2 regions of the Gordonia sp. C13 genome follow, and region 2 is predicted to be linked to the other one. Evidence: riboswitches for the same ligand, from Rfam matches in the RefSeq annotation. Region 2 holds a riboswitch; the other holds the start of a gene.
What was found. A riboswitch is a leader RNA that binds a small molecule or an ion and turns the genes downstream of it on or off. The one in region 2 is predicted to bind S-adenosylmethionine.

Region 1 (7,635 bases), on a different contig from region 2:
GGGGCGGGGACCCGTGCCGAATCGTCGGCGACACCCTCGTCCGGGGCCGAGCAGGAGGTCACCATCAGAGCCGTCGCGACCAGCGCGAGCAGGAGTCCGGACAGTCGGTGGGTGTGCAGACGCATGAGGGTCCTCGCCGGTCGACGGAAGCAGTGAGGTCCACCTTACTTACGGATCACGGAAGTTCCTGCCCCGGCGATTCGGTACGGGAGGCCGGAGAAGCCGGACGGAGGTCACACCAGGACTGTCGTTACACTTCGCGCCATGGCCAAAGCTGCAGGCGGGGGCCCCGACAAGCCCACCGGTAAGGGCGCCGCACCCCGGAACACCTCGCGGGGTGCCGCGTCCCCGAGGAAGCCTGCCCTCGGCAAGGCCGGGTCGGACGACGACGTCGACGCCGCCCTCGTCGAGGAGACACCGCCGAACTGGAAGAACGCCTGGCCGTTCTTCGCCGCTGCGGGTGTGGTCGCGCTCCTCGCCCTCGGGATCGTCCTGTCGAACATCTCGCGTCCGCCCGAGGACCGCGTCAGCGACGACGCGCTGGTCCAGTACGCGATCAACGACCAGTACACGGCGCGCAACGGCCCGAACTACGCCGAGTACCGGGCGAACACCTGCGATGCGGACCTGAACAAGGTCGAGTTCGTCTCCGAGGCCCGATTCCTCGCCGAGAACCAGGCGTCCCTGGACGCGAACGGCCCCATCGAGATCCCCGAGATCACCGACCTGGTGGTCGACGGTGACCGGGCGACCGCGCAGGTCCATTGGCACTATAAGAACACTCCCGATGACAAGAAGGTCGTGGATACGACCGTGGTGCGCGAGAACGGCGAATGGAAGGTGTGCTCCTCATGACCTATGCCGGCGACCTGACCCCGCGGGAAGCGTGGGAAAAGCTCGAGAACAACCCCGACGCGGTCCTCGTCGACTGTCGGACGCAGGCCGAATGGTCCTTCGTCGGCGTCCCCGACCTCGAGATACTGGGCAAGCGCACGATCTTCGCCGAGTGGACGACATTCCCCGAGGGTCGTCGAAACGAGCAGTTCGTCGAGCAGCTGCGCAGCGCCGGGGTCACCGATGACCACGAGGTCATCTTCCTCTGCCGCTCCGGGCACCGATCGATCGGCGCGGCCGAGGCGGCGACCGCCGACGGGATCGGCAAGGCCTACAACGTGGTCGACGGGTTCGAGGGTGCCCTCGACGAGAACGATCATCGAGGTGCGTCGGGATGGCGCGCCGAAAACCTGCCGTGGAGGCAATCGTGAGTCCTGATCTGTCCGTGGGTTATGAACTGCCGGAAGGTCTTTCGCCCGACACCATCGCCGTCCGCGGCGGCCTTGCCCGCTCCGGGTTCTATGAGACCGCCGAGGCGCTGTACCTGACCAGCGGATATGTCTACGACTCCGCCGAGGCCGCCGAGCGTGCCTTCACCGGCGAGGACCAGCGATTCGTCTACTCCCGCTACGGCAACCCGACGGTCCACATGTTCCAGGAGCGACTGCGGCAGCTCGAAGGTGCCGAGGCCTGCTTCGCAACCGCCAGCGGTATGGCCGCGGTGTTCGTGGCGCTCGGTGCGCTGCTCAAGGCCGGCGACCGGCTCGTCGCCGCCCGCAGCCTGTTCGGCTCGTGCTTCGTGGTCTGCAACGAGATCCTGCCGCGCTGGGGCGTCGAGACCGAGTTCGTCGACGGCGAAGACCTCGAACAGTGGGAGCGGGCGCTGTCCAAGCCCGCCACCGCGATCTTCTTCGAGACCCCGTCGAATCCGATGCAGACCCTCGTCGACGTCGCCAAGGTGTCCGAGCTGGCCCACGCCGCGGGCGCGAAGGTGGTGTTGGACAACGTCTTCGCCACCCCGCTGCTTCAGCGCGGCCTGGATCTCGGCGCCGACGTCATCGTCTACTCCGGCACCAAGCACATCGACGGTCAGGGTCGCGTCATGGGTGGTGCCGTCCTCGGCACCAAGGAGTACGTCGACGGCCCGGTGCAGCAGCTGATGCGCCACACCGGTCCGGCGCTGAGCCCGTTCAACGCCTGGACGCTGGTCAAGGGTCTCGAGACGATGCGCCTGCGCGTCGACGCCTCGGTGTCCTCGGCCCTGCGCATCGCCGAGTTCCTGGAAGCCGACTCCCGCGTCCGCTGGGTGAAATACCCGTTCCTGCAGTCGCATCCGCAGTTCGAGCTGGCCAAGAGCCAGATGTCCGGTGGCGGCACCGTGGTGACCTTCGAGCTCAACGACCACGACGGCATCGACGGCAAGAAGCGCGCCTTCGAGGTCCTCAACGCGCTGAAGGTCATCGACATCTCCAACAACCTCGGTGACTCCAAGTCGCTCATCACCCACCCGGCCACCACCACGCATCGCGCGATGGGGCCCGAGGGACGGGCAGCGATCGGTCTCAGCGACTCGGTCGTCCGCCTCTCGGTCGGCCTCGAGGGCATCGACGACCTGCTTGCGGACCTGGATCAGGCGCTCGGCTGACGGGTAAACCCACCCTTTTCGGCAGAGCCACCACCCCTCGGGGTGCTGGGTTTGCCGAAAAATGGTGGGTTCACACAGCGCTAGGGCAGCTCCGCGATCCCTAGCGCGTTCAGCACGGTCCGCAGTTTGAACGCGGTCTCCTCCAGTTCCGCTTGCGGGTCGGAGTGTTCGACGATGCCGCCGCCCGCCCAGGTGCGCAGGCTCCGACCATCGGCGGCGAGTTCGGCGCAGCGGATGGTCACCATCCACTCGCCGTCGCCGGCGGCGTCGCACCAGCCGACCGCGCCGGCGTAGAAACCGCGGTCGCCCTCGACGTCCCGGATGATCTGTGCGGCAACATCACTCGGGGTTCCGCACACCGCGGGAGTGGGGCCGAGGAGCAGCGCGAGATCGAGGGCGGTGGTCGCCGGGTCGCGGAGTGTTGCGCGGATCGGGGTGGCCAGGTGCCAGACCTCGCCGGTGGACTCGAGCTTCGGCTCCGACGGCGCGTCGATGTCGTCGCAGAGAAGTCCCAGGCGTTCGCGCAGGTGGTCGACGACGAAGGCGTGTTCCGCGAGATCCTTTGCCGAAGCGAGCAATTCGTCGGCGGTGGCACGGTCGACGGCGGGGTCGGCCGACCGCGCCGCCGAACCTGCGTATGGGTGACAGGTCACCGTCGAACCCGACTTGCGAAGCAGGACTTCTGGACTCGCGCCGACCAGCCAGGTGCCCGAACCCGTCGCGGCGCCGACATCCACGCCGAAGGCGTTGTGTCCGGCGTTGCCGCCGGCCAGGGCGTCGATGAACTCGTCGGGCCGGACCCCCTCGTCGAGGACGAGATCGACGCTGCGCGCGAGCACCACCTTTCCGACGTCGCCCGCGACGATGCGCTTGATCGCGTGCGCGACACGTTCGCGATGTTCGTCGGCATCGGGGTGGAGCACGGTCGAGATCGCTCGTCGCGACAGCGGGCCGGTCCCGGGCAGCGGTGCTTCGCCGGTCCGGAGTCGTGCGGGGGCGATCAATGCCGCCGGGTCGCGCACATCGAAGGGGATCGCGCCGGTCAGCGACGCGACTTCGCCCGCCCGTAGCGCGGCGGACGCCTCGTCGACGTCGGTGAACGACCGGACCACCCCTTCGCCCCGCACGGTGCCGTGCGGACGCGACAACACGAAGACCTCACTCGATGACACGACAGCCAGGGTACAGGTAAGCCTGTCCTAACTAGGAATCACGGTGAATCTAAATTGACACCCTTCTCCGGGATCCGCGAACCTTGTCGCAGGTCATGAGTGCCAGTGACAAGCCCCGGCTCGCTGGTCGGCAACCCTCCTCCACGGTGGGGTGCTCCGGGTGACGACCTGGCTGCGTTCGAACCCGAATGCGGCAAGTGTGGATTCTCGAGGAGTTCTTGTCATGACTGCTGTGCTCTCGGCACCCGTCACCATCGTCCGCCCGACCCGTGCCGCGGGGCCCGCGATCCCGGACCGGGCGCCCTCCATCCCCGCGCTCGCACCGGTTGTCGGTGCGGATGCGCAGGTTCCCGTCGCCGCCGGACACAGCGTCAGCTACGCCAATCTCGACTACGCGGCGAGCGCCCCGGCGCTGGCATCAGTGGCCGCGCAGGTCGCCGGCGCCCTCGGTGAGTACGCGAGCGTGCACCGCGGTGCAGGTCACCTATCGCAGGTCACCACCCGTCGCTACGAGGCTGCGCGTGAGACCGTGCGCGATTTCGTCCGCGGCCGCGTCGACGACACCGTCGTCTTCACCCGTAACACCACTGACGCGATCAACCTCGCAGCCCACATCACGCCCGGCGACGTCGTGGTCCTCGACATCGAGCATCACGCCAACCTGCTGCCGTGGTGCGCACCGAAGGACGGTCGGAATCGGGCTCGCGTGGTCACCGCCTGCGACACGATCGAGGACACCCTTGTCGCGATCGAGTCCGAACTCGCCTCGAAGCCGGCGTCGCTGCTCGCGGTGACCGCTGCGTCGAACGTCACCGGCGAGGTCCTGCCGATCAGCAGGCTCGCCTCGATCGCCCATCGCCACGGGGCGCGAATCCTGGTCGACGCGGCGCAGCTCGTCGCGCATCGCCCCATCTCGATCGTCAGCCACGGCATCGACTATCTGGCCTTCTCCGGTCACAAGGCCTACGCACCGTTCGGTGCCGGCGTCCTGATCGGACGGTCCGACTGGTTCGACGCCGCCGACCCGTACCTCGCCGGCGGGGGAGCGACCGCCGACGTCGAGCTGGGCGGCGGAGAGAGCTCGGCCGGGACCACCTGGCACACCGGCGCCGCCCGCCACGAGGCCGGCTCGCCGAACGTGCTCGGCGCCGTGTCGATCGCCGAGGCGTGCGCCGCGCTGGCCGAGCTGGGCCCGGAGGCCATCGGCCTCCACGAACTCCGGCTCTGCGAACGCCTCGACGCCGGTCTCGCCCACATCGACGGCGTACGTCCGCTGCAGATCTTCACCGACTCGACCGACCGCGTCGGCATCGCCGGCTTCACCGTCGACGGCGTCGCACCGCGGGTCGCGGCCGAGTATCTGAGCAGCGAGCACGGAATCGGTGTGCGGGACGGCAAGTTCTGCGCCCACCCGCTGCTCAAACGCCTCGGCCATCCCGAAGGTGCCGTCCGCGCGAGCTTCGGTGCGGGCACCACCTCCGACGACATCGACCGCCTGCTCGACGCACTCGGCACGCTCTGCGCCACCACGACCACCACCCGACCAGAACTCGACGAGGGGTACCCCGCATGACCATCCAACTCGACACACCGCGCAACGCCGTCACCATCGGCCGTCCCGGCTTCCAGGTCGCGATCGCGGGAGATGCCGTCGCCCAGACCTTCCCGATCGTCGTGCGTCGCGAGACCCTGCGGGACGCCCAGCGGGCGCGCTCGCTGCTGCGGGCCGGCACCCATGACCAGGCGAACTTCGTCGTCGCCCTCGAGGTCGAGGTGGCCATCGCGCCGCACGCGGCATCGGCACGTGCCGCCGTTGCGCAGGCCGGAGCCGCGACCGACAACTCCGATACCATTCGCTACGTCGGCACGACCCACGGCCTGATCACGCTCCTGCGCGACGTCTATGCCGCCGAGGTCGCCGACGCGGTGATCCTGGTCCCGATCGACGGGTCGGCCACCGACCGTCGAATCCGCGAGCAGGTGCTCCCGGTCTTCGCGGACGTGCGCCACCGGGTCGCCTAGGTTTCGGGCCAGACCGAACGCAGAATCGCCGCCGCCGGCTCACGATCGCCTTCTGTACGTGGCGATGTGGCCGGAGGCGGCGATTGTGGTTCACCCCGGAGAACACGAACCGCCGACGACAGCGTGTGTCGTCGGCGGTCGTGAACGACTGCTCGGGTGGCGTCAGCCGCGCGAGGGCTCGTTGGCGTCGTGCGGGTGAGCGGCGAGACGGTCGATGGCCTCCTGGGCCACCTTCTCGGCGGCTTCCCGGCCGACCCAACCGCCGGGCTGGACCTCCTTGCCGGGCTCGAGGTCCTTGTAGTGCTCGAAGAAGTGCGAGATCGGACCCAGCTCGTACTCCGACACGTCGGAGATGTCCTTGATGTGGTCCCAGCGCACGTCACCGGCGGGCACGCACAGCAGCTTGTCGTCGCCGCCGGCTTCGTCGGTCATCGTGTACATGCCGACGATGCGGGCGCGCACGATGATGCCGGGGAAAACCGACTCGGGCAGCAGGACCATCGCGTCGAGCGGGTCGCCGTCCTCGCCGAGGGTGCCGTCGATGTAGCCGTAGTCGGCCGGGTAGCCCATCGAGGTGTACAGGTAGCGGTCGAGGTAGACCTTCCCCGTCTCGTGGTCGACCTCGTACTTGTTTCGGCCACCTTTGGGGATCTCGATGGTCACATCGAATTCCACTGTTCCTCCTGGCAGTTGCGGATCGGGGGTGTGATCGCCGGACGGCCCAGATGGCCGCGCGTCGCAACAACGATACTGTTAGTCCCACGACCTCGGGCTTCGTACCCCCGCAGTTCGCGGGTGTTTCGGATCCTCGGGTCGCGCATATCCGACATTTCGGCCAGTGGCGTATCGGTCGGTCAGTGCAGTATCGGTAAGGGCAGTGCGAGAGATCCGGAGGCTTCGTGGGCGCAACCACCAGACCCGCAGGTCGTGATGGCAGACCCCGCAGTCGCAGACTCCTCTGGTGGACGATCGTCGCCGTCGTGGTCCTCGCGCTGGTGTCGACCGCCGCCGTGGTCGTGGCGCTCCGCCTGGACAAGGAGGCCGAGCTGCCGCCGGGTATCCCGCCGCAGCCCGCCGCGATCTCCCTCGACCCGCAGATCGACCCGGTCGCCGCCACCGCTCCGGCCCCGACCCCGGCCGGGGTGTCCCAGGCGATCGCTCCCGCGCTGCGGAATCCGGCGCTCGGCGTCCTGAGCGGCATGATCTCGGACTCGCTGACCGGCGAGGTGCTGTGGTCGCGCAACCCCACCCGTCCGCGCATCCCGGCGTCGAACGACAAGGTGCTCTCGGCCGCGGCCTTCCTCGAGGCCATGCCGCACGATGCGCGCCTGACCACGACGGTTGTCGCCGGGTCGAACGGACAGGTGATCCTCAAGGGCGCCGGCGATCCGACCCTGACCGCGCAGCCCGCCGATGCCGACACCTTCTACAGCGAACCCGCCCGCATCGCCGACCTCGCCGAGCAGATCAAACAGGCCGGCATCCCGGTCACCTCGGTGGCGGTTGACCTGAGTGCCTTCTCCGGCCCGACGATGGACCGGACCTGGGACCGTCGGGACATCCAGGGCGGCGACATCGCACCGATTGAGTCGCTGATGGTCGACGGCGGCCGCCTCGAACCGCTCGACGAGTACTCGCCGCGGTCTGCGACGCCCGGGATCATGGCCGGCGAGGCTCTGGCCGCAGCGCTCGGCGTCGATGCGCCGGTGACCGAGGCGTCCGCACCCGCCGGCGACCGCGTCGTGGCGAAGGTGGAGTCCGCACCGCTGGTGACCCGGGTCAACGACATGCTCCGCTACAGCGACAACGTGCTCGCCGAGACGCTGTCGGTCGAATTGTCGGTGCATCGCGGCGGACCCGCGACCCTTGCCGCCGGCGTCGACGCGATCGGGCAGGTCCTGTCGACCACCTTCCCCGACCAGTGGAAGGGCACCACGCTGGCCGACGCGTCGGGCATCTCCT
Region 2 (7,635 bases):
AGCATTCGGACTGCGCCCGCATCGGGGTCGCCTCCATCCGCAAGGATCTGCCGGCCGACGCCACCACCGAGCAGCTCAACGCGGCGATCGACGAACTGAACGCCGACCCGGCCTGCACCGGGTACATCGTGCAGCTGCCGCTGCCCAAGCACCTCGACGAGAACGCGGCGCTCGAGCGGATCGATCCGCTCAAGGACGCCGACGGACTGCACCCGATCAACCTCGGTCGCCTGGTCCTGGGCAAGGAGTCGACGCTCCCGTGCACGCCGCGCGGCGTCATCCATCTCCTCCGTCGTTACGACATCCCGATCGCCGGTGCGCGCGTCACCGTCGTGGGTCGCGGCGTCACCATCGGCCGGCCGATCGGCCTGCTGCTGACACGGCGTAGCGAGAACGCCACCGTCACCCTCTGCCACACCGGCACCGCCGATCTCCGGTCCGAGGTCGAGCGCGCCGACATCGTCGTCGCGGCTGCCGGCGTCCCGCATCTGATCACCAAGGACATGGTGAAGCCGGGTGCCGCGGTCATCGACGTGGGCGTCAGCCGAACCGACGACGGCCTCGTCGGCGACGTCCATCCCGACGTGTGGGAGGTCGCCGGACACGTCTCGCCGAACCCCGGCGGGGTCGGACCGCTCACGCGTGCCTTCCTGCTCGTCAACGTCGTCGAACGGGCCGAGCAGCAACTCGCCGCCCAGCAGGCCGCCACCGGAGCCGTCGCCGGCGTTGAGGGCGGCGGCACGGCGTGAGCCCGGACGAGCCGCGGGTCGGTCCGGCGGGTGCGGATGTGCCCTCGTCGGATCCGAATCGGCTGCGGCCGCCGGCCCCCGGTGACGGACATCACGACGCCGCACCCGGGCCCGAGCCGGTGCAGGGGGTGCGCGCTGTTCTCGTCCAGATCCCGTACCTGCTGGTCATGCTGGGTGTCCTGGCAGCAGCGCTGCTCGTCATGTTCGACCGTTGGCGCCGCGGATCCTTCGTGTTCGGCACGGCACTTCTCGTCGGAGCACTGCTCCGTGCGTTCATCCCGGCGTCCCAGGCGGGATTACTGCAGGTCAGAGGAAAATTATTCGATGTGTCCGTGATGGCGACGGTCGGCGGCGTAATGCTCTGGCTCGCCACGTCGATCGACTCTTTGGGCACGGATTGATTACAATAGAGACCTGCGCGTGACCTTCAGGCCGAGTGGTCGCGCCTGACCAGGCAACTCTCTCTGCCGAGCACTGAGTACGACGCTGGGGCAGACGCACCGACCGCTGGAGTACGTATCACTGCAACACCGACCGATGACCATGTGAATGAAGTGACGTCGATGGGCGTGTCGGCAGGCGCCGGCATGATCCACTACGTCCTGCTGACGCGTGACGATCTCGGCCGCAGCGTGGTGGATTCCCGCGTCATCGACGTCGACCCGGCCGACGGCCTCGACGGCGCGGGTCGAGTCAATGCCGGAATCGACGTCATGCTCGGCGCCGCCCGTGAGGCCGACGCCCGGGTGGGGCCGATCGGCGTGGCCGCGCGTACCCCCGCCCAACGACGCCATCTGCGATCACGGGGGAGCGGGCCGCGCCGCCAGATCCGTCTGGTCGCCGAGGACGAGGCGGTGGTCGCCTGCCTCGCCGACACCGGCGAGATCGATCGTTTCTCCACCGCCGTTGTCGTCGACTGCGGCGACACCGGCATGTCGATCTACACCGTCGATCCGAGCAGTCGCCGGATTACCGGGCTCGAACGCTCGACGGTCCTCAGCGGACGTCGCCTCGACCGCGCCATCGCCGCGAACCTCACCGCAGACAACCCATCGCTCGGTGAGGCCGCTCGGACACGCGCCGGACGCAGCGAACTGCTCAGTGCCTGCCGGACCGCCAAAGAAGAGATCGCCTACGGACACCCGGGAGCCGGTTCCGACGGCCCCTCGGTGGCCCTCCCCGGCGGCGCGGGACGGGTCGCGCTGACCGAGTCTCAGGTGGCGAACGCGGTCGCACCGATGGTCCGCGAGGCACGCGAGGTGTTCGACCGCTACGTCGCCGAGGCGTCCGCTCGTGGCGTCACCCCGGATGCGGTGGTCTTCGTCGGTGGTCTCGCCAATCTGCCCGCGGTCCGCGACATGGCCCGCGGCCACGACTTCGACACGGTGTGCCCGTCGACCCCGGAACTGGTCGCGGCGACCGGGGCGGCACTTCTGGCCGGCGAAACCTATTCGGGCACAACCCGACTCGCCTTCATCGGCGGGCAGCGGCAGCGCGAGTGGTTGTCGGCCACACCGCTCGCCGCCGCGGGCGCGATCATCGCCGCGGTCCTGATCACCTTCTACGCGATCAGCTCGTCGTTCGCCGACCGCGACGTCCCCGAGCCGTCATCGACGGTCGGCAGCGTCCCCGCGGTCGCCACATCGAGCGAGCAGAGCTCGGAGCCGGTGCCGACGACCGAGGCCCCGGTGACGCAGGTTCCGGACCAACCGGTCGAACAGACCTACGAGCAGCCCGTCCAACCGCTGCAGCCGGCGGAACCGCCGGCATGGAACGAACAGCCGGGCTGGGCCACCACCGAGTTGCCGCCGACCGCGCCGTCGACCGGGACGACCAGCACGCGCACGCTGTCACCGTTCCCGTGGCCGACGCTGCCGTTCGCGCCGGGCTCGACGCCGCCCCCGATCCCGCCGACCCTGCTGCCCAAGGAGATCCGGCCGCGCAACACCACGCCGGCTCCGCCGCCGCTGACCCAGCCGACGCCGTACCAGTCGGCACCCAGTCAGTCGTCGGGGTCGTCGCCCAGTGACGAGACGCCGCAATCCGGAGCCGTTCGCACGGCACCCCCGGCGTCGTCGAGTACCCCGGTCCCCGTCCCGCGCTGAGCGCTGGCGGCCGGTTACTGGAATCCGGGAGGGCCGGGATCAGGCGTCGCGGCGTGCGAGCTCGACAGTGCGCTTGAGCAGGTCGCTGATGGCGTCGAACTCGGTGAGGAAGCCGTCGTGTCCGGTGTCCGATCGCACGACCTGCAGGCCGCCGACGCAGTTGCCCAGTTCTTCGGCGAGCTCGGCCTGTAACCGCAACGGGTACAGGCGATCCGAGTCGATTCCGCCGACGATGACCGGGACCTTGCACTCGTTGAGCGCCTTCTTGATGCCGCCGCGGTTGCGGCCGACGTCGTGATGGTTGAGGACCTCGGTGAGCACCACGTAGCTGCCCGGGTCGAAGCGCTGCATCAGCTTCGACGCCTGATGCTCGAGGTAGCTCTGCACGGCGTAACGACCGCCGAGCAACGGCTGCTCGTCGCCCTGCGGTTTGTTCTCGAACCGCTCGTCGAGCTCGGGTTCGCTGCGGTAGGACAGGTGTGCGATCTGGCGGGCGATGCCCATGCCGGTCAGCGGTGTCTGTCCGGTTCCGTGGTAGTTGCCGCCTTGCCAGGCCGGGTCGGACTTGATGGCGGCGATCTGTGTGGTCTGGATGCCGATCTGGTCGGCGGTGGCGCGGGCGCCGACTGCCAGCACCAGTGCGCTACGGACGCGATCGGGGTACTCGATGGCCCACTCGAGCGCGCGGGCACCACCCATCGAACCGCCGAGAACTGCTCCGACGCTGCGGATTCCGAGGCGGTCGAGGAGTGCGACCTCGGCGCGGACCTGGTCGAGCACGGTGATCTGCGGGAAGCGTGAACCCCAGGGTCGACCGTCGGTGGCGAGGGACCCAGGACCCGTCGATCCCTTGCACCCACCGAGCACGTTGGCCGAGATGACGCACCACTCGTCGGTGTCGATCGCCTGGCCCGGGCCGATGAGGCCGTCCCACCAACCGGGCGTCTCGTGCTCGGCGTCGGCGGGACCGGTGACGTGGGAGTCGCCGGTGAGGGCATGCAGGGTGAGGATGACGTTGTCGCGGGACGGCGACAACGTCCCCCAGCGCTGGAACGCCAGGGTGACGTTGTCGATCCGTTCACCGCTGTCGAGAGGCAGTGAGCCGATGCTCATGCCGACGAGCTTCCCGTCCGGGACCGATTCCCAGTCGGGCTGATCAGACGCTTGCGCGTTCAGGTCGATACTCACCGACAAAACTGCCTCACCTGTCCTATTTGGCGGCTGCGAAGCCCTGTTCGAGGTCCGCCAGGATGTCGTCGATTCCCTCGATACCCACGGCCAGGCGCACCAGGCCCGGGGTGACACCCGCGGCGAGCTGCTCCTCCGGGGTCAGCTGGCTGTGGGTGGTCGAGGCCGGATGGATGACCAGGGAACGGACGTCGCCGATGTTGGCCACATGGCTGTGCAGGCTCAGGGCGTCGACGAACTTCTTGCCCGCGTCCACACCGCCGTTGATCTCGAAGGCGATGATCGCACCCTGGCCCTTGGGGGCGAGTTCCTGGCCGCGCTGGTACCACGGCGAGGACTCGAGGCCGGCGTAGGCGACGGACTCGACCTGGGCGTGGCCCTCCAGGAACTTCGCGACCTTCTGCGCGTTCGAGACGTGGCGCTCGATGCGCAGGCTCAAGGTCTCGAGACCCTGGGCGAGCAGGAAGGCGTTGAACGGGGCGATTGCCGCACCGGTGTCGCGCAGCCACTGGACGCGGGCCTTCAGGGCGTAGGCCGGAGCGCCGAGGTCGGCGAAGACCGCACCGTGGTAGCTGGGGTCCGGGGTGGTGAAGCCGGGGAACAGGTCCTTGCCGTCACGCTGGACGCGCCAGTCGAAGGTGCCGCCGTCGACGATCACGCCGCCGATAGCGGTGCCGTGGCCGCCGATGTACTTGGTGGCCGAGTGGACGACGACGTCGGCGCCGTGGGCCAGCGGATTGATCAGGTACGGGGTGGCGACGGTGTTGTCGATGATCAGCGGCAGGCCGTTGCGGTGTGCGACCTCCGAGATGCCCTTGATGTCGAGGATCTCGTTGTTGGGGTTGGAGATCGACTCGCCGTACAGCGCCCGGGTGTTGTCCTTGATGGCGGCCTGCCACGACGCGGGGTCCTCGGGATCCTCGACGAAGCTCACCTCGACGCCCAGCTTCGGCAGGGTGTAGTGGAAGAGGTTGTAGGTGCCGCCGTACAGACGGGGGCTCGACACCACGTGACCGCCGGTCTCGACGATGTTCAGGATCGCGTAGGTCTCGGCGGCCTGACCCGACGCGACGAGCAGAGCCGCGACGCCACCCTCCAGGGCCGCGATCCGCTGCTCGACCGCATCCTGGGTCGGGTTCATGATGCGGGTGTAGATGTTGCCCGGCTCCGCGAGACCGAAGAGGTTCGCCGCATGCTGCGTGTCGTTGAAGACGTAGGAGGTGGTCTGGTAGATCGGCAGCGCCCGAGCGTTGGTGGCTGCATCGGCAGCCTGGCCTACGTGGACCTGCTTGGTCTCGAAGCTCCAGTTGTCGGCTGGATTGGTGCCTTCGTTGGCATCAGACATGACTGTTGATCACTTTCTACGGTCGGCAGGGCCAAACTCGACCCTGTTGGGGTCCGACCTTCGGACCCGCGCTTGCCGGGGCTTCGCTTCCGCGATCCCACAACCCGGTCATCACCCGGAGCACCCCACCGCGGTTGGAGGGTTGCCGATCAGCTAGCCGGGGCTTGTCGCTGATACTCATGACCTGGCGACAAGGATATAACACGGATGTGAGTGCCAGAGAACCCTCCCGGTCACGCCGAATCGAAGTCCTCGTCAGCCACCCGAACCGTGTAGTGGACGTGTCCTCCGAGCGGGTGAAATCGGCGGATGAGCAGCGTGAATCACCTGTTCAGAATCGTTAGCATTTCTCAGCGTCCTGTCAGGTTCGCTTTCTCCCCTTAGAGTTCCGGTCAACCCCGGTGAAGACGCCTCTTCATCCCTGAAGCGTGTCCGGGAGTGGTGAGGAGTGGGCCTCGTGGGGGCAATGGAGCATCTCAGGTCGCGTCGGACGTCGTTTCTGATCGCAACCGCGACCGGCGTGGCGGTCGCCGCATCTTTCGGCTTGGTCGGCGGTGTCCCGGAAGCGAAAGCGGACTCGTGTGGCGCGGGTGCGGTCGTCATCGTGGGCGGCACCAACGACCCGGAGGGGCAGCACCTCGTCGGCGTCAAACAGCGCTACACCGGGCTCGGCCCCGACAACAGCCCCGACCCGAACTCCCCGTACGCCGGCGAGGGCGCCTACAAGGTCATCTACGCCGACTATCCGACGACCCTGTGGCCCCTGGGAGCGACGGGTTATGACTCGGGTGTCGCGCAGGGGACCGCGGCAACCAAGTCGGCGATTGCCGGTTATCAGTCACAGTGTCAGGGCAAGCCCGTCGTCGTGGCCGGCTATTCGCAGGGCGCCCGCGTCGCCGGCGACGTGCTGTCCGAGATCGGGAACGGCACGGTCGGCGAGATCGCCGCGATCGACGAGAACGGCGAGCCGATCCTCGACGACGAGGGCAACCCGGTCATGGTGACCATCGACCCGGACGTCATCAGCGGCGAGCTGTATTCCGATCCGCGGCGCGCCGGCGACAAGACCGGGCGAGGTATCGAGCTGTCGCTGATCGGTGTGATCCCCGGTCTGACGATGTCGGGCCCGCGCGGCGCGAACGGTGCGGACGCGGGATTCGGGACGGTCTCCGATCGCGTGGTCTCGGTGTGCATCGACGGCGACCCCATCTGCGACCTGCCGGACCCGCTGTACGACCCCATCGGTGCCATCGACGGCATCCTCGGATACCAGACGAAGCACTTCCTCTATCCATGGGCGATGTACCGCGACCCCGCCTCGCAGTGGGATACGCGGCCGGTCTCGTGCAGCGGCACGGGGACCCCGTCCGGGACGGTCTGCATGGTGGGGGCGAAGTCGGCGTTCGCCGAGCTGGTCCAGGGCTGGGCGAAGGACATCGGGTACACCGGCGAGATCGGCGACTTCCTGTCCGGCCGTCCGACGATCGGCCTGCCGCTCGGCATCACGCTGGCCAATCTGCAACCCGTCGTGCGGCTGGTCCAGGGTTTCCTGCCCCCGCTGCCGCAACTCGGTTACGGCGCCTACCTGCCCGACCTCTTCGTGTTCGAGGACATCCTGCAGGGCATCGTCAGTCTGTCCCCGGCACGACTCATGCGCGGTGTGACTGCTCTCGCGGACAGCGTGCGCAGCATCGTGCTGCTGCCGGTGAACTTCGTGCGGTACTGGGCGGGCGCGATCGTCGGACCGTCGATCACCTCGCAGCCGAACACCCTTGCACTGCCGGCCGACGATGACTCCTCGGCATCGGTGGCGCTGGCCCGGTTCGTCGCCACGGTCGACGACGATCCCGAGACCACGGCTCCAGAAGTCGAGGCGTCGGGCAGCGGTAGCGGTTCGCCCGCGGTCACCGAGGTGGCCGACGGTCAGTCGATCGGCGACCCGTCTGCGGGCACGGACACCTCGGCGCCGGTCACCGACCACGACAACACCCCGGCCGGTGGTGGAGACGGGACCGACTCGTCGACCGGCGGCACCGACCCGGGCGTCACGCGGTCGGAGACCGACTCGTCGGCCGGGCCGTCGTCGGATGACGGCGCCTCGGGTGCGGGTGGTCCTGACAGCGACACCGACGATTCCGGCAGCACCGACTCCGGGGCCTCGGATTCGAGCGGTTCCGATAGCGGCTCCGGCTCGGGCTCCGGGGGCTCGGATTCGAGCGCTTCCGGCGGCGGCGACAGCAGTAGCGGA

Region 1: another riboswitch for S-adenosylmethionine. It lies ahead of M1L58_RS17115 (aminotransferase class V-fold PLP-dependent enzyme); the one in region 2 lies ahead of M1L58_RS07920 (bifunctional o-acetylhomoserine/o-acetylserine sulfhydrylase).

The regions. Positions count from the first base shown of each region.
Region 1 is NZ_JALPSY010000023.1:58,481-66,115, forward strand. Features, by position in the region: gene M1L58_RS17090 (ABC transporter substrate-binding protein) at 1-125, opposite strand, end outside; gene M1L58_RS17095 (Rv0361 family membrane protein) at 265-855, shown strand; gene M1L58_RS17100 (rhodanese-like domain-containing protein) at 852-1,265, shown strand; gene M1L58_RS17105 (O-succinylhomoserine sulfhydrylase) at 1,262-2,479, shown strand; gene M1L58_RS17110 (isochorismate synthase) at 2,560-3,630, opposite strand; SAM riboswitch class IV at 3,743-3,857, shown strand; gene M1L58_RS17115 (aminotransferase class V-fold PLP-dependent enzyme) at 3,875-5,224, shown strand; gene M1L58_RS17120 (hypothetical protein) at 5,221-5,673, shown strand; gene M1L58_RS17125 (inorganic diphosphatase) at 5,836-6,348, opposite strand; gene dacB (D-alanyl-D-alanine carboxypeptidase/D-alanyl-D-alanine endopeptidase) at 6,654-7,635, shown strand, end outside.
Region 2 is NZ_JALPSY010000006.1:205,992-213,626, reverse strand. Features, by position in the region: gene M1L58_RS07940 (bifunctional methylenetetrahydrofolate dehydrogenase/methenyltetrahydrofolate cyclohydrolase) at 1-749, shown strand, start outside; gene M1L58_RS07935 (DUF3017 domain-containing protein) at 869-1,150, shown strand; gene M1L58_RS07930 (hypothetical protein) at 1,313-2,854, shown strand; gene metX (homoserine O-acetyltransferase MetX) at 2,894-4,048, opposite strand; gene M1L58_RS07920 (bifunctional o-acetylhomoserine/o-acetylserine sulfhydrylase) at 4,065-5,387, opposite strand; SAM riboswitch class IV at 5,451-5,572, opposite strand; gene M1L58_RS07915 (cutinase family protein) at 5,845-7,635, shown strand, end outside.